Regions from separate parts of the Eremococcus coleocola ACS-139-V-Col8 genome, predicted to be linked through region 2. Evidence: a T-box and tRNA genes for the amino acid it is inferred to sense, from the RefSeq annotation. Region 2 holds a T-box; the other holds one or more tRNA genes.

Region 1 (9,416 bases), on a different contig from region 2:
CCCTTAGCTCAATTGGATAGAGTGTTTGACTACGAATCAAAAGGTTACAGGTTCGACTCCTGTAGGGTGTATTAATATTAACGGGAAATAGCTCAGCTTGGTAGAGCACTTGGTTTGGGACCAAGGGGTCGCAGGTTCGAATCCTGTTTTCCCGATTTATAATTAATGGGGGCTTAGCTCAGCTGGGAGAGCGCCTGCTTTGCACGCAGGAGGTCAGCGGTTCGATCCCGCTAGTCTCCATTTTTTTATTTAATTTTGGCGGAGTAGCTCAGCTGGCTAGAGCGTCCGGTTCATACCCGGGAGGTCATGGGTTCGATCCCCTTCTCCGCTATCATACTTGGACCTTTAGCTCAGGTGGTTAGAGCCTCCCGCTCATAACGGGATGGTCGTAGGTTCGAGTCCTACAAGGTCCATAAGACCTATTTTGCTTTTTTTGGAGGATTACCCAAGTCCGGCTGAAGGGAACGGTCTTGAAAACCGTCAGGCGTGTAAAAGCGTGCAAGGGTTCGAATCCCTTATCCTCCTTTTTATATATTATCGCGGGGTGGAGAAGTTGGCATCTCGTCGGGCTCATAACCCGAAGGTCGTAGGTTCGAGTCCTACCCCCGCAATTTTCCGTATAATGCGGGTGTAGTTTAGTGGTAAAACTACAGCCTTCCAAGCTGTTGTCGCGAGTTCGATTCTCGTCACCCGCTTTTATACGGGCCTGTAGCTCAGTTGGTTAGAGCGCACCCCTGATAAGGGTGAGGTCGATGGTTCGAATCCATTCAGGCCCATTTTTCTTATATCAACTTGGTAAATGGGGAAGTACTCAAGAGGCTGAAGAGGCGCCCCTGCTAAGGGTGTAGGTCGGGAAACCGGCGCGAGGGTTCAAATCCCTCCTTCTCCGTCATTTATTTTTTGTTGATTATGGTCCGTTGGTCAAGTGGTTAAGACACCGCCCTTTCACGGCGGTAACACGGGTTCGAATCCCGTACGGACTATTTTTATTTTTTGGAGGATTACCCAAGTCCGGCTGAAGGGAACGGTCTTGAAAACCGTCAGGCGTGTAAAAGCGTGCAAGGGTTCGAATCCCTTATCCTCCTTTTTAAAATTATCGCGGGGTGGAGAAGTTGGCATCTCGTCGGGCTCATAACCCGAAGGTCGTAGGTTCGAGTCCTACCCCCGCAATTTATATTTTATTGGTCCGGTGGTGTAGGGGTCAACATGCCTGCCTGTCACGCAGGAGATCGCGGGTTCAAATCCCGTCCGGACCGCTTTTATGCGGGTGTAGTTTAGTGGTAAAACTACAGCCTTCCAAGCTGTTGTCGCGAGTTCGATTCTCGTCACCCGCTTGGTAAGACTAGCTAAGGCTAGTCTTTTTTTATTATTTAATATTTTAAGAGACGGTAATGACTTGAAAAGGTTTAGGTGGATTTGGCTTTTGCTTGCTGGTTTAATGTGGGGGAGTAGGGGCTTGTTTATTCGGCAATTATCAAGTTTTGGACTGAATAATTATGTAACAATTTTCGGACGAATGTTTTCTGCAGCTTTATTTTTAGGTTTAATTTTTTTAATCAAAGATCCAAGACTTTTTAAGGTATCCTATAAAGATTGGACTTTAATGATAGGATCTGGTGTAATCGGAATGGGAATTATTAATGTCTTTTATAATATTGCTATTATTTAGACCTTCCTGGTTTTAGCTGCAGTTTTATCAGCTTTAGTTCCTGTTTTTGTCGTGTATTTTGCTGCTATATTTTTCAAGGAAAAGATTACGATTAGTAAACAGATTTGTGTGGGCCTAACTTTACTTTGTGTGATATTTGTTTCGGGTTTTTTGGAATCAGCTAGTTTGAAATGGACTTATACTGGCATTATTTACGGAGCTTTAGCGGTTTTTTTCTACGGGGTATATGGAATTTTTTCCAAACAATTAGCTGTTCGTCAATCTCATTACTTAACTTTAATATTTTATGGTTCTCTCTTCGCGGCAATAAGTATTAGTTTTGTCACTGTTTTTCATGTATTCTGGCAAAGTTCGGCGAATCAACCCCATTTATTCTTATGGTTAGGTCTAGATGCTGTATTCTTATCTGTTATTCTATCTGGTTTGTATGCCATGTCCATGAATTTTTTAGAAGCGGGTAAAGTAGCTATTTTGGCCTCAGGAGAGACGCCAGCAGCTATGGTTATGGGTTTAATCCTTTATCATGAATAGCCGACCTCTATAGCGATATTTGGTTTATGTTTAACTTTTCTAGCGATTTATATTTCAAATCTGCCAGTTAAATTAAGTCTTCCAAATATTAATGATCGTCTTTTAACTTAAGATTTTCTTTAAATATTTAACTTTTTTAATTATTACTTTAGCCCCTTAGGGGCTTTTTTATTAGTGCAACATTTTAATTTATTTCTAATATTTATTATTTTTGTTATTTCAAGATGTTTAATCATGTTATTTGAAATTTTGTTAAAGCTTTTAATAGAGGCTTTAATTTATAAGTGTTTATTTTGTTTATACAAATCATCGATTTTATATTGACTATTATTAGTGCGACATTTATACTATATTTTGTAAATATTCAACACTAATGGAGGTCATTATGGAAAAATTATTGTATCATTTCAGTGAAGGTAATGCGTCTATGCGTGACATTTTAGGCGGTAAGGGGGCAAATTTAGCCGAAATGACGCGGATTGGTTTACCGATTCCAAACGGTTTTACGATTTCTACTAAAGCTTGTTTAGCGTTTTTAGATGGTGATCGGACTTTATCCCAAGAGTTGAAGCAACAAATTGATCAGTACTTAGAAGAAATGGAGATGAAAACAGGAAAGCAATTCTCAAATCCTAACTCCTTACTTTTGGTATCAGTTCGGTCTGGTGCAGCTATTTCAATGCCTGGTATGATGGATACAATTTTAAATTTAGGTTTAAATGATCAAAATGTAGAATACTTAGCTGATTTAACTTCTAACCCAAGGTTTGCATATGACTGTTATCGTCGTTTATTGCAAATGTTTGGAAACGTTGTTTATGGAATTGACGGACGCGCTTTTGAAGATATTTTAGATGATATCAAATCAAGTAAAGCATATTCTTCAGACTTAGATTTAACGGTAGATGATTTAAAAGAAGTGGTTAGACGCTACAAAGAAGTCTACCAAGCCAACCAATTAACTTTCCCCCAAGAACCAATTCAACAACTCTATGATGCAGTTAAAGCTGTTTTTGCTTCTTGGGATAATGATCGGGCCATTGTGTACCGGAATTTAAATCATATTCCACATACCATGGGGACAGCGGTTAATATTCAAGAAATGGTCTTTGGTAACTTGGGTGAAACATCTGGAACGGGTGTTACTTTCTCAAGGAACCCAAATACCGGTGAGAATGAACTTTTCGGTGAATTCTTATTAAATGCTCAAGGGGAAGACGTCGTGGCTGGTATTCGGACACCTAAGCCAATTTCTTCATTGAATGATTTAATGCCGAAAATCTATTATCAATTTAATGCGATTTCAGAAAAATTAGAACGGCATTATGGCGACATGCAAGATATTGAATTTACAGTTGAAAATGGTAAGCTATTCATTCTCCAAACCCGGAATGGTAAGCGAACAGCCAAATCTGCTTTAAATATTGCCTATGAAATGGCAATGGAAGGCATTGTTGATAAGGGACAAGCGCTAATGCAAATTAACCCTTCTGCGATTAATCAACTCTTACATCCGATGTTTGATCCAAATCAAGTGGCTAATTTCCCTGTAATAACAGATTCTGGTTTAGCAGCGAGTCCTGGGGCAGCCGTTGGCCATATTTATTTTGATGCTGCGACTGCTAAAGAACATAACTTAATGGGAGAACGTGTTATCTTAATGCGACAAGAAACTTCTCCAGAAGATATTGAAGGCATGGTATCTTCGGCTGCAATTGTAACTAGCCGAGGAGGTCTAACTTCTCATGCGGCTGTCGTGGCTCGGGGGATGGGAACTTGTTGTGTAGTCGGTTGTGAAGATATCCGAATTAAAGAAGCAGAAAAAGTGGTTGAATATCCTGGTGGTGTTTTACATGAAGGAGATTTAATTTCAGTTGACGGTTCTACTGGTACCCTCTATTTAGGCGAAGTGCCTACGATTCCATCTGAGGCAGACGAACGCTTTGAAAAAATAATGACTTGGGCCCGCGAAATTGCCGATATGAAAGTAAGGATGAACGCTGAAACTCCAAGTGATATTGAAACAGGACTTCGTTTTAAAGCAGCCGGAATTGGCTTAGTTCGGACGGAGCACATGTTCTTTGGTTCAGATCGTCTACCACATATGCGGCGGTTCATTCTTGCTGAAAACGATCAAGAACGTCAAGCTGCCTTGGATAATTTAATCAATTTCCAAAAAGAAGATTTTTCAACTATTTTCCAACAAATGGAAGGTCTACCAGTGGTTGTCCGTTTATTAGATCCACCGCTACATGAGTTTGTACCGTCTTCTCAAGAAGATATCGCTCAAGTTGCTAAGCAACTTGAAATGGATCCAGCCAAATTAAACCGACGTGTTCTTGAACTGCATGAAGTGAATCCAATGCTTGGTCACCGCGGGGTACGTTTAGCCATTTCTTACCCAATGCTTTATCAAATGCAAGTTCAAGCGATTATTGAAGCCGCATTAGAATTAAAAGCACAAGGTATTAACGTTGAGCCGGAAATTATGATTCCATTGGTGGGAATGAAAGAAGAACTTAAAGAAAGCAAAGCCTTCTTGGAAAAACGGATTCAAGCGATTTTTGATGAAAAGGGCGATACCGTAGATTACCAGATTGGAACCATGGTTGAATTACCACGGGCTTGTCTGACAGCCGACCAATTAGCTGAGGATGCAGAGTTTATTTCTTTCGGTACCAATGACCTAACCCAAATGACCTATGGTTTCTCCCGTGATGATGCGGGTAAATTTATCCAATCCTACATTAAAGACCGGGTCTTAGCCTTTGATCCTTTCCAAACCATTGACCAAGAAGGGGTCGGTGAATTAGTTAAAATTGCAAGTCAAAAAGCTAGAGCTAGCCGTCCGGGAATAACCATGGGCGTTTGTGGAGAATTAGGCGGCGACCCTAAATCAATTGAATTCTTCCATAATATTGGTTTAGACTATGTGTCATGTTCACCTTTCCGCTTGCCGGTGGCTCAATTAGCTGCTGCTCAAGCTACGATTAAGCAACCAAGAAAGTATTAAAATCAAATAATGGAGCGATGTAAGTATGGAACTAAGTCCACGACAATATCAAATTATTGAAATTGTTAAAGCCAATGAACCCATTAATGGGGATACAATTGCCCAACTTTTGGGCTTAAGTCGGTCAACTTTAAGAAGTGATTTTGCGATTTTGACCATGACGGGCATCTTGGATGCTCGGCCCAAGATAGGATATTTTTATTCAGGTCTAGATTTTCAACCTCTATTTCTAGATAAATTAAATCACATGACCGTAGCTGAAATTATGATCCCGGCTATTATTATTAAGCAGGACACTAGTGTTCAAATGGCAATTAGTCATCTTTTCTTACATGATGCTGGCTCCCTCTATGTAGTCGATGATAACGAAGAGTTAGTTGGCTTAGTTTCAAGAAAAGATTTACTTAGGACTGTACTTAATAAAAGTGATGTTTCCGTTCCGATTGCCGTTATGATGACGCGTTGGCCTAATATACATGTCACTTATCCGAATCGTCCGGTCTTAGAAGCGGGGCAAATGCTACGTGACTTTGAAATTGACTCTTTACCCGTATTAAAATCAGACCAATCAAAACAGGTAGTTGGTAAATTATCCAAGACCAGTTTAGCCTATTTATTAGTTGACTTGGGGGTGGTTGAGTAGATGAAAGCCAGTCAAGAAGGAAGCCCACTAGCAATCTTTATGATTTCTGACTCAGTCGGTGCAACAGCCCAGAAAGTTACCCAAGCAGGTTTAGCTCAATATCCCCAGTTAGCAATTGATGAAATACGACGTTTTCCTTTTGTTAGGGATAGTCAAACCTTAATACCAATCTTGGAAGATGCCCTTAAGGAACAAGCCATCGTGATTACAACTTTGGTTTCAGACCAATTAAATCAGATGGTAGAAGAATTTTGTACCTTACATGGACTAGACCATGTGGATTATATTTCTCCGCTGATGCGGATTATTTCACGGCGGACCCAACTGAAACCCACCCGCCAAAGCGGTTCAATCCATGCTATGAATAAAAACTATTTTGACCGAGTTGATGCGATTGAGTTTGCTGTAAAATTTGATGATGGCCGGTCGCCACGAGGTTTTCTAGAATCCGATTTGGTCTTATTAGGGGTGTCTAGAACATCAAAGACCCCGCTGTCTATTTATTTAGCTAATAATAATTCGCTTAAAGTTTCTAATCTACCTTTAGTTCCAGAAATTACTTTACCCAAGGAAATATTTCAGGTTCCAAAAGAGAAGCTGATTGGTCTGATTGCTAGTCCCCGTTATATTATGCGGATTCGACAAGAACGGGTAAAAGTCTTAGGCCTTGGTCAAGGATCTGCTTATGATGATTTGAGTCGAATTAAGTCAGAATTATTATATGCTCAGAAAATCTATGACCAGTTGGGGATTCCAGTCGTTAATATTGAAAATAAATCAATCGAAGAAACAGTAGTTCATATTGAAGCCATTCTCAACCAATATCAATAAATAGTTAAAGGGACTGGATTTTTTTGCCCAGTCCTCTATTTTTATTAAAATATGATAAGAAAACACTTACAAACTTGTGGAGGAATGTTTTATGATGTGTGAATGAGAAGGGAGAGTTATGAAATTTTAGAAGTTTTCGTTAAGTTTAGTTTTAACTGGACTGTTAGCTGCGCAAATGCCAATCGTTCACGCTGAGGAATATGTTTCAGAATCAGCCGTTGCTACTGGTAAAGATGGCGAATTTGAACGTGAAACCGGTATGGAATATGACTTATCTAAAGCACCTTTCTATGCAATCCAAATTGCACCGGGAATTCATCATACCATGGGTGGTTTGTCTATCAATACTGAGGCACAAGTTTTAAATGAAGATCGCCGAGCTATTTCTGGACTTTATGCAGCCGGTGAAGTAGTTGGTGGCGTCCACGGTTCTAACCGGCTTGGTGGTAAGGCTGTAGCCGATATTATTGTATTCGGTCGTCAAGCTGGTAACCAAGCAACCTCATTTGTTAAAGAATAGTTTAACAGTCTAAATAATAAAAACGTCTTAATCCGATTAAGGATTAAGACGTTTTTTGATTATTAGAAAAGAACACTGAGGCTATAAATGATAGTGAAGATACTTAAGACCGCGGATAAATAATTTATTTTCCGTTGGCTCTGGTCAGAATTTTTGGTAACAACCAGGCTTGGTATTAAGGCAAAACCTGAAACTAATAAGCAGAGAATTTGAACTAAAAAGTAGGAACGGCTTGGTAAACTAAGATAGAAGCCTAGAGCTAAGGCAAGAAAACTTAGAATATAACCTAGATAACGTAAGCGGGGCCAAAGTTTAGAGGGTTGATAAATAGAAAGTTCATCTTTTAAGTGGAAAGTTTGAATATAAATCCCTGCAAACATAAGAACAATTGGAATTAAATGAATTAGCAAATCATTATTAATGGCACCAACTTGGGAATAGTAAGCTATGATGTTGAGGATAAAGCTTTCATAGAAAATAGCTAAAATATAGGCATATATCGTATTGGAAATATTATAAGGGTAATAGATGATGTGGGTATAAATTAAATAAAATAGAATGAGCAAAATAATAATCCAATGTTGGCGAATCATTAAAAGAATCGCAGCTAAAATCATCAGGCCCTGTAGAATCCTTAGCAACAAGGGATTGTCAGTAATTGAACTCTCACGGTCAAATTTTAAATGTAGAAAATGTAAGGTTAATTGTGAAGTGAGTGCAATCAAATAAAGTAAGATTACCGCTAACCACTTAGGTGATTGACTGTGGCTTACCCCCATAATAGCGCCAAAAAGTATCAAAGAGAGGGGGGCGATAAAGATTTTGAGGTAAGGGTTCTGTAAATAATTTATAAATTTTTTCATCTTGACTAGCCTTTCCATATTACTATCATTCATATTAATAATAAGGTATAATCCTTGTTGTATCAATGAAAAATTAAAAATCCTTACATTTGTAAAGATTGTAATATTTACTACAGCAAAAAAACATGCTGGAAAGGAAGATTATTTTTGGAAAAATATTTATTTACATCTGAGTCAGTCACTGAGGGACATCCCGATAAGATTGCGGACCAAATTTCAGATGCGATTTTGGACGCGATTCTTAGTCAAGACCCTTATGCCCGGGTCGCTTGTGAGACTGCAGTCAATACCGGTCTAGTCCTAGTATTTGGTGAAATTACCACCTCGGCCTATGTTGATATTCAAGCGGTAGTCCGCCAAACCATTCGTGAGATTGGTTATACGGATAAGAAATACGGCTTTGATGCAGACAATGTTGCGGTCTTGGTTTCCTTAGATGAGCAATCACCGGATATCAAACAAGGGGTTGACGCAGGAATTGAATCCCGTCAATCAGACCAACAAAAGATTGGAGCTGGAGACCAAGGGATTATGTTTGGCTATGCCACTAACGAAACCCCAGAATATATGCCTTTAGCGATTGCATTTTCCCACCGTTTAGCCCGTCGCTTAGCCGAAGTTCGAAAAAGTGGACTACTAGCCTACCTTGGGCCAGATGGTAAAACCCAGGTAACTATTGAATATGATGAGCAGGGTCAAGCTCAACGCATTGATAATATAGTCATCTCTACCCAACATGCGGAGGAAATTTCTTTAGTTAAAATTCGCCAAGACATGATTGAACATGTGGTAAAGGCAGTGATACCAGCTCATTTATTAGATGATGAGACGGTTTATTATATCAACCCAACGGGTAAATTTGTGGTCGGGGGTCCAGTGGGAGATTCTGGTTTAACTGGCCGGAAAATTATCGTAGATACCTATGGTGGCTCAGCCCACCATGGGGGTGGTGCTTTTTCTGGTAAGGATGCTACCAAGGTAGACCGGTCAGCTTCTTATGCGGCTCGTTATGTCGCCAAGAATTTAGTGGCCGCTGGAATTGCGGACCAAATCGAAATCCAAATCGCCTATGCTATTGGTGTGACTAAACCAACTTCTATTGCTGTGAATAGCTTTGGTTCTTCTAGCTACTCTAATAAAAAAATTATACGTGCCATTCGGTCTGTGTTTGACTTAACGCCAGGGGGTATTATCGAAAGTTTAGACTTAAGAAAACCAATTTACCGCCAAACAGCCGCCTATGGTCACTTTGGTCGCCTTGATATTGATTTAACTTGGGAACAAACGGATAAGGTGGCTGCTTTAAAGGCCTACTTTGCCCAATAATTAACTTTAGATACCTTTTT
Region 2 (9,416 bases):
AAACTCATTAGGAATGCCAAATTGGTAGAGAATTTCTAAAATATCGACACCTGGTTGATCTTTATGACCAATTTCTTTGGTGATGAGACCGACCAAGGTCCCTGGATTATCAGGACTTGGATATTGGGTAATTTCAGCCAAGCAGATAGAGCCAGTCACAGGATGGAGGCCTTTAGAGTCAACCATCATCCTTAAGCTTTGGCCCGAATCTAAGCGGGGAATCAAATAGCCAATATAGCCTGTATCTTGTCGTTGGTCTTGATTAAAGGCAACAAACTCACCAACTACTTGGTCCATCGCCCGTTCAACTACTCGGACCACTTCTGCTTCAGACCCTTTACCTGTTTGCGGGTCAACTTCTCTCAGCACTCTAATTTCTACAGTGTCCCCGTCCATGGCTTGGCCAACTTTTCCCGGTGGCAGAAAGTAATCAGGTTTTTCTGGATCAACCGAAATAAATCCAAATCCTTTGGCATTCGCACGAAAAGTTCCCACTAATTTATTATTATTTTGGGCAACCCGAAAATTGCCTTGACCCACCATTTCAATTTCACCAATATGCTCTAAAAAGGCAAGAGCCTTGACTAATTTCTTATAATTTTTAGAACCTTGATAGTTAAATTGACTTGCTAAATCATTGGCTTTAAAGGACTTATCCCTATGTTCTTGGAAGAAAAGGAGTAGATTATTTTCTAATTTACTTAAACTCATGGCTGACCTCCTACTGGTTAGCTTGCTCCAAAAATTCAAACAAGTCTTGTTCAAACGCTTGGCGGTTACGATTAACGGTAATCACGTGACTATTATCTGGATAGAAATGATAATCTAAATAATTAGGATTAATAAAGGTTAGAAAATCTGCTTCTGGCCGTGAATCAACTAGTTCATCTTGACCCGATTGAGCGACAAAGAATGGGACATTAATTTTCGTAAGTTTAGGACCCATGGCTTGCCGGAAATCATTTAAGGCCTGCATTTGTTGATTATGTTGGTCAATAATTTGCTTTTTATCATTTACAAATTGCTCTAATCGGTTATTGGACATATATAAGGCCCGCGCATAGGCTAAAAATGGCGTCTGCAAATCCACAAGTGAATCAGGCAAAATTGGTGAATTAAACATCCCACCCGCCTTGAGCTGACCTTGGTCTTGACTTAAAAGCCAAGTGGCTATAATTCCACCTAATGATAAGCCAAAAACCATAATGGAATCATAGGCTTGGTCTACCATAAAGGCTAAGGCTTGCTTGGCATCCTCTTGCCAACTTGAAATAGGGGCATTTAAAATATCAAAAATATCATCTGTCCCATGTCCCTGAAAAACTGGACATAAAACATCATAGCCATTTCGATTCAATTTCCGCGCTAACAAATTAACATCATTAGGGGTTCCTGTATAAGCATGGAATAAAATAATCCCAATATTCTTAGACTGGCTCCCTTGTACTGGGTAATAATTCTCTGTTGTATTCAACCTATCCACTCCCTGTTTACTCTAACTCTTATCCTATCCTAAAATAGGATAAAATAAAAGCTATCAGCCTTATTACTGAGGCAGTTTGAACCCAGTGAGATAACTGCCTCAGTATCCATACGACTGTAGGGAGTATGGAGTCCTTCATGTTGCTGCGTTCTTACGAAATTTTAATTGAAACCACGCGCCGCTTCGCTTGCGCCTGGTATTGCGCCCGTACGTCACTGCGTTCCTACAGAATTCGAATTGAAACCACGCGCCGCTTCGCTTGCGCCTGGTATTGCGCCCGTACGTCACTGCGTTCCTACGGAATTCAAATTGAAACCACGCACCGCTTCGCTTGTGCCTGGTATTGCGCCCGTATGTCACTGCATTCCTACGGAATTCAAATTGAAACCACGCGCCGCTTCGCTTGCGCCTGGTATTGCGCCCGTACGTCACTGCGTTCCTACGGAATTCAAATTGAAACCACGCACCGCTTCGCTTGTGCCTGGTATTGCGCCCGTATGTCACTGCGTTCCTACGGGCGCAATAAAAAACCTCTGATAACCAAACGATTACCAGAGGTATAAATTATTTAGCTGATAAATAAGCAAGGGCGATTGTTAATACAAAGAATAAAACAGATAAAACACTTGTTGTTTTAATTAAAAAGGCTTCAAAACCTCTCGCTTTTGTTTTAGCTTGGCCATCATCAGACCCTGATAACATACTAGCAGCATTTCCTTTAGTTGGTTGCATAATTACTGCAATAATGATTAAAACTGCAACAATTAAAAGTGCAATTGTTAAGATTTGTTCCAAGAGCTTTCCTCCTCTATAAACTGTACAAAGTGTATTTTACCACAAAAATATCAAACTTGCCTAGGGTATTTAGCCAGTCAACCTCAATAAATAACTAAAATAAGTTATTTATTTCCAGCTTGATCTAATCCTCCAAGCCGAATCCCCATCAGCATCACCAAGAATAAGCCAAATACTAAAATCCAAATTGAATAAAGACCTAATTGTAAATTTAAAAAGGCAGTTATCAAAACTCCCAAAACAAAGGAAGCTAAGACCATACTTAAATACTTAAGTCGGTTCTTTGCTAAGGCATCCTTGAGAAAAACCGCATCATAAAATGATTCAGTCAAATTCCGCAAGTTCCCAGTCATCATAGTCGAAGCATAGGAATGCTTGCCTAAAGAGCGAAACTCTTGAAATTGAGCAGCAGCCGCTAAAGCAAAAAATGAGGTGATGACCAAAGGAGGCACATAATCTTGCAGCATGGCAGCTAATAACATCATGACCGTTTCAAATAGGAGAACAATCAACCCTGCCTCCCCCTTTTCTTTTAACCGGGTTTGGTGTTGAATAAACCGAGTTACCAAGGTACCTAAGACAAACATAAAAATAGATAAAAGATAAGGAGGGGTCGCTGACCAAGCCCCTTGACCAATCCGAATCGACAAAATAATAATGTTACCTGTTTGCATTCCAGCAAATACCTTGCCAAAGTTAATATAGGAATAAGCATCTAGAGATCCGGCTAAGGAAGACAGAATAATGGCTGGTAGGATATGATTGAAATTAGTTGCACGCATACGAAGACTCCTTTAAGACTAATCAGCCCCTATTTTAACACAAAAAGCCAGATACCATAATAAAAACCTAACTATGACCGAATTAGCTCGGTCTAGTTAGGCAAAGTAAGCGAATTTAGAAAATATATTAGCAATTAATTGTTAATTTATAGTAAGAGTCTTTTCCTCTTAGTCAAGATACATTCTGGATCACCAAACCTTTCTATCAGTTTTCTTAGGTTTCAAGTCAGGTTCACCTCCTTAAAGAAAAAAAGTACCAAGCAATCTATGATTACTTGATACTATTATTAATAAAAATAGGGTGTAGAAAGTTTGGTGTGACATGCACAGACAAAGATGAACTCAAAAAATCTATAGCTTTAAGCACAATTAAAGCAAAAGATACAGATAGGTCTTGTAAATACTTAATTATATCAAGTGAAGTTTTCTTCCAAATAACCAAAGCATTCAAATTTTGCATCGGTGCTGCCTCCTATCATCCTTCTACACATCCATTATACCATTGACTATATTTTTCTCAATCAAATCGAGTTAAACGTATCCATTAACCTAAAAAAGGAGCTAGGTAAAAACCTAGCTTCCTTTTCTTTTATTATAAATTCACACCATGGGCATTTTCTTTAGTAATTTTAGTCACGCCTCCCATATAAGGAACCAGTTTTTCTGGAATCTTAACAGAACCATCCACTTGTTGGTAATTTTCTAAAATAGCGACTAAAGTACGACCAACTGCTAAACCAGAACCGTTTAAGGTATGAACATAGTCTACCTTACCTTCTTCATTTCGGAAACGAATCATGGCCCGGTGAGCTTGGAAAGCCTCTGTGTTTGAACATGAAGAAATTTCACGGTAGGTATCTTGGCCAGGAATCCAAGCTTCAATATCATAAGTCTTAGCCGCAGAGAAGCCCATGTCGCCGGTACATAAAACAATGGTACGATAAGGAATTTCTAAAGCTTGTAGAATAGATTCAGCGTCCCGGGTCATACCTTCTAATTCTTCATAAGAATGGTCTGGATGAGCAAATTTAACTAATTCTACCTTGTTAAATTGGTGCATCCGGATTAAGCCCCGGGTATCACGACCCGCAGACCCTGCTTCAGAACGGAAAGCTGGAGATAATCCTACAAATTTAGTTGGCAATTGATCTAAATCTAGAATTTCATCCGCATAGAAGTTAGTCAAAGGAACTTCTGCCGTTGGGATTAAAGTTAACCCACGCTCATCAGTTAATTGGAAGACGTCTTCCTTAAACTTAGGAAATTGGCCCGTACCAAACATAGCTTTATCGTTAACAATATATGGCACAATCATTTCTTTATAGCCATTATTGGTATGGGTATCCAACATAAAGTTATAAATGGCCCGTTCTAGGCGAGCGCCTAAGCCTTTATAATATACAAAACGAGCCCCAGCCACCTTAGCACCACGATCAAAGTCTAAAATATCTAAGTTTTCAGCAATATCCCAGTGGTTTTTGGCTTCAAAGTCAAATTCAGGAATTTGACCCCAACGACGAATTTCCACATTGTCCTCTTCATCTGCCCCAACAGGTACATCTTCATGGGGTAAGTTGGGTAAGCCAAATTCAATGGCTTCAAGGTCGGCTTGGACTTGAGCCAGTTCTCCATCTTGAGCTTTAATGCGGCCACCTAGTTCTTGCATTTCCTTAATTTTGGCATCAGCATCTTCTTTATTCTTTTTTAATTGAGCAATTTCTTGTGATACTTGGTTCCGTAACTTTTTATCTTCTTCAGCCTTCACGATGAGTTGACGGCGTTTTTGATCCAATGCTTGGTATTGTTCTAGGATTTCACGCTTAACCCCACGATTGGCTAAGCGGTCAGCCACAGCCTCAAAATCATTTCTTAATACTTTACGGTCTAACATTATTTTTCCTCCTTTATATGCAAAAAGAGCCTTTCATCCAACTTGGGACGAAAGGCTCATTCGCGGTACCACCCTAATTCAAATAAGCCTTGTTTACCAGCTTATTTGCACTCTGAGTCGATAACGGTGACACCGGCACTATTTAAATTCAAAAATTATTCATAGGCTGATTAAAGTGTGGATTCATAGACCCGCATCCATGGCTTGCACCAACCGCCATGTCTCTTTTGAATTGAATCTATTACTATTCACTTCTCATTTACTTATTAAAATTATTATAAGTCATCTTCTCCAAAAGTCAACTAGACAAGTAAGAGAAAATTAAATGATATAGTCTTGTGACCGGTCTATAATCCGAGCAGGAACGCCAACTGCAGTAGCATAAGGTGGGACATCTTGCAAAACGACAGCGCCCGCCCCAATCCGACTATGGTGACCCACGGTCACATTACCTAAGATAATAGCGTTGGCACCAATTTCTACATCATGTTCAATGGTGGGATGACGTTTGACCCCTTTTTCGTTACCACGGCCACCGAGCGTCGTCCCGTGGTACATCTTGACTCGGTCCCCCACAATGGCTGTTTCACCAATGACAACCCCAGTCCCGTGGTCAATGAACACATGGTCACCGATTTGCGCCCCCGGATGAATTTCGATACCGGTTTGACGTTTGCTATCTTCCGAGAGCCGCCGGGCTACAGTAAAATCACCAACCAGGTAGGCTTGGTGGGCTAAATCATGGACGCGGAGGGCTTGTAAACCAGGATATAAGTTGAGGGCCTCATCGACACTATGACAGGCAGGATCATGATCATAGATATACTGGGCTAAGTCTAGCCAGTAGTCCTCGTTTTTAATCTTATTCGGCATCAAAGAAACCGGCAGACAAGTAACGTTCACCCGTATCTGGTAAAACCGTTACTACCTGCTTACCTTGGCCTAATTCTTTGGCTAGTAATTTAGCCGCTGCATAGTTTGCCCCAGAGGATACACCTGCCAAAATCCCCTGTCCTTTAGTTAATTCAACCATATTAGCAATTGCATCTTCATTGCTTATGGTCATTACTTTATCAATATCAGTTTGGTCAAGAATATCGGGTACAAAATTTGCCCCTAAGCCTTGAATTTTATGTGGTCCAGCTTGACCTTGGCTAATCAAAGGAGACGCTGCTGGTTCCATGGCCCAAACTTGGGTGTCTGGATTATGTTTTTTCAAGACATGAGAAACTCCGGTTACCGTACCGCCTGTTCCAAAACCAGCCACAAAACCATCAACTTGGTCTAGTTCTTTTAAGATTTCTTGACCGGTAGTTTCCACATGCGATTGGACATTAGCTTCGCGGGTAAATTGTGACAAAATCGGAGCATCCAATTCAGCAGATAATTCCTTGGCCTTATCTACGGCACCTTGCATGCCATCAGGTCCTGGTGTCAGAACCAATTCAGCCCCATAAGCTTTCATAATATTGCGGCGTTCAATGGTCATGGTTTCTGGCATGACAATCATGACATGAATACCTAAGGCTGCCCCAATCATTGATAAGGCAATCCCGGTGTTTCCAGAAGTGGCTTCAATAATGGTGCCCCCTTCTTCTAAAGTGCCATCCTTTAACATGGCTTCCACAATGTATTTTACTGGCCGATCTTTAACCGAACCAGATGGGTTACGGCTTTCAATTTTAGCAAAAATCTTAGCTGAGCCTGGTTCAGATTTTAGTTCTACCAAAGGTGTGTTACCAATTGTTTCATAAATATTTTTAAACATGTAAAGTCTCCTCACTTCAAATAAGATTTGTGACTCAATTTTAGCATATATGAGTAACCATTCAAGTGTTCTGCTTACCAATTTAAGAGGCGACTTTTTTCCGTATCCCGATAATGATGAATTTGATCCATATTGGCCCAATTCTGTTGCCGTAAGGCTTCGAACAAGACAATATTGACCGTATTAGATAAATTAAGTGACCGCACATGCTCATCATTCATGGGGATACGCAAACAATCTTGTTTATGTTCTAGCATAAATTCAAGAGGCAAACCAGTCGTTTCTTTACCAAAAAGGAAAAATTGTTCGTCAGCTTCATTTCGGGCTAAATCAGCCTCAGTATAAATGCGCGGTGCAAATTTTGAAATGAGATACATCGGTCGTTGGCCCACATAATCCAAAAAGGCTTCAAAAGACTCATGTTCAATTATTTCGACATTATGCCAATAATCTAAGCCGGCTCGTTTTAACATTTTATCATCGGTAGAAAAGCCCAAAGGATGAATGAGGTGTAAAGGCGCATTGCTAGCCGCACAGGTCCGAGAAATATTCCCGGTATTGGCTGGCATTAAAGGTTGATAAAGGGCAATATGGTTTTTCATACAAAAACTTCTTTCTATGATTGGGTCTTTATTGACCGTGGAGGACGTTTATCTTTGAGTTTTTCGATAGCCTGGGTCATTTCGGTCACAGTTTCGGGATCAGTTTCTTTGGCTAATTGGGCCGCGATTGCCTTGACCATAGCCGGATTCTGGAATCGCTGGATTACAGACAAGGCCCAGGCAGAAGTTCCCCGAATGACTGGCCGCGGATCTTCTTCCATTAATTGTAATAATAAGGGTATTGCGGTCTGGTCGCGCATATTAGCTAAGGCTATAATCGCATTTCTTTGAAGCGGTTTTTTGCCCCGCCAAGAACCAGCCAAGGGACCATATTTTTCTTTAAAGTCTTTATTAGAAATAGTTAAGAGTGGTTTTAAGGCTGGCTGAACCACTTCAGGGTCTGGTTCCATCTCTGGATGTAGATGGACTGATTTGTCTTGATTAAAGGGACAGACATACTGACAAATATCACAGCCATAAATCACATGCGTCATAGGCCGTCTGAATTCTTGAGCCATATAACCTTTCGTTTGGGTTTGAAAGGATAAACACAATTGAGCATTCATCCGACCATCGCCTAAGAGGGCATTGGTCGGACAAGCATCAATACACCTGGTACAATCACCACAGGCACTGACACCTGGCTGGTCTGCTTCAAATTCAATATCGGTAATAATCTCACCTAAATAAACCCAAGACCCAAACTCTTCTGTGATCAAGAGACCATTCTTACCAATAAAGCCTAAACCAGCCCTTTGAGCTGTTGCTACGTCAATTAGTTCACCTGTGTCCACCATCGGTTTAAAAGTCGCTGTAGTGGCTTCAGTCTTTATATAAGCTATGAGACGATCCATCTTTTCTCGTAAGATATCATGATAATCCAAACCCCAAGACGCCCGCGCAAAAAGGCCGCGCCGATTGTCTCTTTCTGATTTTAAAGGATTTTGAATTTCTGAAGGATAAGCCAAAGCAATCGAAATAATAGATTTTGGTTGGTGGAAAATCTTGTCAGGGTAAAGTCGTTCTTCAATCACCGGATGTTCAAAACCTGAAGTATGACCTTTAGCTTTTTGTTCTTTGAGGGAGTCCTCTAAATAATCAAATGGTTCAGCTGTGGTAAAGCCAATTTTATCAATTCCAATTTCATGGGCTGCCGCAATAATTTTGGTCTTTAATGCTGCATTCATCGCCATCTGACCTCCACCTTTCACTTATAGTTACTGGTCCTATTGTACCATAATCCTGACCTGTCCCCTAGCCTTCCTTATATATAAAAAGCCTAAGGCCAGCAGGTAGCCTTAGACTTTTGAAAATAATTATGAATTATTCAGCGTCTTCTTCTTCTTCAGCACTTTCACCAATTACTTCTGGCTCAGCTGCTTCTTCATCTTCTTCAACTTCAGCTTCAGATGGAGCAGAAACTGAAACGATGGTTTGATCTGCTTCTAATAAGACAGTCACATCAGAAGGTACTTCTAAATCAGATACAGCTTTAGTATCACCAATTTCCATACCAGTTACATCTAATTCAAATGATTGTGGAATGTTAGAAGCAGGTGCTTCAGCAAGAATTGAGTTGATAACTGTTTCCACAATCCCGACTTTAACTGATTCTTCACCAACTAAAACAAGTGGAATTTCAACTTCAAGTTTTTGGTTAGCTGAAATAGCTTCAAGGTCTACAGAGTAGAATTCACTCTTCAAAGCAGCTTTTTGGAAATCTTTAACCCAAACTGTTTGAGTTTTTCCATCAGTTTCTAATTCAAACACCGCATTTGAACCTTCTTTACGAAGAATAGCTTCAAATTCACGGGCATTAATTAATAATGATTGTGTTTCAAAGTCTTTACCATACATGGTTACAGGGATTAAACCTTGACGACGTGCACGTTTAGATGCAGCAGTACCAGTTTCAGTTCTTAATTCAGCAGATAATTTCATTTATATAAACTCCTTTATTTCTAGTTTCTTTTTAGCTTCTTTTCACACATTTTCTATCTTACCAAAGTTTAAAATAAAATGCTAGATTATTATAGCATTTTTTTATACAATAGGTAAAGAATTATCTGGAAGGACATACTCTATGAAAAAATTA

The links. A T-box is a leader RNA that pairs with one kind of tRNA and senses whether it is charged. The one in region 2 lies ahead of serS (serine--tRNA ligase), so its partner is inferred to be a tRNA-Ser.
Region 1: it has a tRNA-Ser gene. The T-box ahead of serS (serine--tRNA ligase) is inferred to sense a tRNA for this amino acid. The anticodon was not compared.

The regions. Positions count from the first base shown of each region.
Region 1 covers NZ_AENN01000009.1:26,634-36,049, reverse strand. Annotated here, with positions in the region: tRNA gene HMPREF9257_RS02935 (tRNA-Arg) at 1-71, shown strand, start outside; tRNA gene HMPREF9257_RS02930 (tRNA-Pro) at 82-155, shown strand; tRNA gene HMPREF9257_RS02925 (tRNA-Ala) at 168-240, shown strand; tRNA gene HMPREF9257_RS02920 (tRNA-Met) at 258-331, shown strand; tRNA gene HMPREF9257_RS02915 (tRNA-Ile) at 340-413, shown strand; tRNA gene HMPREF9257_RS02910 (tRNA-Ser) at 436-525, shown strand; tRNA gene HMPREF9257_RS02905 (tRNA-Met) at 539-611, shown strand; tRNA gene HMPREF9257_RS02900 (tRNA-Gly) at 625-695, shown strand; tRNA gene HMPREF9257_RS02895 (tRNA-Ile) at 703-776, shown strand; tRNA gene HMPREF9257_RS02890 (tRNA-Ser) at 802-889, shown strand; tRNA gene HMPREF9257_RS02885 (tRNA-Glu) at 912-983, shown strand; tRNA gene HMPREF9257_RS02880 (tRNA-Ser) at 996-1,085, shown strand; tRNA gene HMPREF9257_RS02875 (tRNA-Met) at 1,098-1,170, shown strand; tRNA gene HMPREF9257_RS02870 (tRNA-Asp) at 1,184-1,256, shown strand; tRNA gene HMPREF9257_RS02865 (tRNA-Gly) at 1,264-1,334, shown strand; gene HMPREF9257_RS02860 (EamA family transporter) at 1,424-1,669, shown strand; gene HMPREF9257_RS02855 (EamA family transporter) at 1,835-2,200, shown strand; gene ppdK (pyruvate, phosphate dikinase) at 2,586-5,213, shown strand; gene HMPREF9257_RS02845 (helix-turn-helix transcriptional regulator) at 5,239-5,856, shown strand; gene HMPREF9257_RS02840 (pyruvate, water dikinase regulatory protein) at 5,857-6,687, shown strand; partial or broken gene HMPREF9257_RS02835 (FAD-binding protein) at 6,902-7,207, shown strand; gene HMPREF9257_RS02830 (hypothetical protein) at 7,270-8,070, opposite strand; gene metK (methionine adenosyltransferase) at 8,218-9,396, shown strand.
Region 2 covers NZ_AENN01000016.1:2,291-11,706, forward strand. Annotated here, with positions in the region: gene rnr (ribonuclease R) at 1-711, opposite strand, end outside; gene HMPREF9257_RS06145 (alpha/beta hydrolase) at 722-1,474, opposite strand; gene HMPREF9257_RS09165 (hypothetical protein) at 1,621-2,046, shown strand; gene secG (preprotein translocase subunit SecG) at 2,048-2,278, opposite strand; gene HMPREF9257_RS06155 (YoaK family protein) at 2,383-3,060, opposite strand; gene HMPREF9257_RS06160 (hypothetical protein) at 3,332-3,520, opposite strand; gene serS (serine--tRNA ligase) at 3,653-4,951, opposite strand; T-box leader at 4,992-5,219, opposite strand; gene epsC (serine O-acetyltransferase EpsC) at 5,273-5,824, opposite strand; gene cysK (cysteine synthase A) at 5,814-6,719, opposite strand; gene HMPREF9257_RS06180 (tRNA (cytidine(34)-2'-O)-methyltransferase) at 6,794-7,321, opposite strand; gene queG (tRNA epoxyqueuosine(34) reductase QueG) at 7,336-8,514, opposite strand; gene HMPREF9257_RS06190 (50S ribosomal protein L25) at 8,645-9,262, opposite strand; gene HMPREF9257_RS06195 (NusG domain II-containing protein) at 9,405-9,416, shown strand, end outside.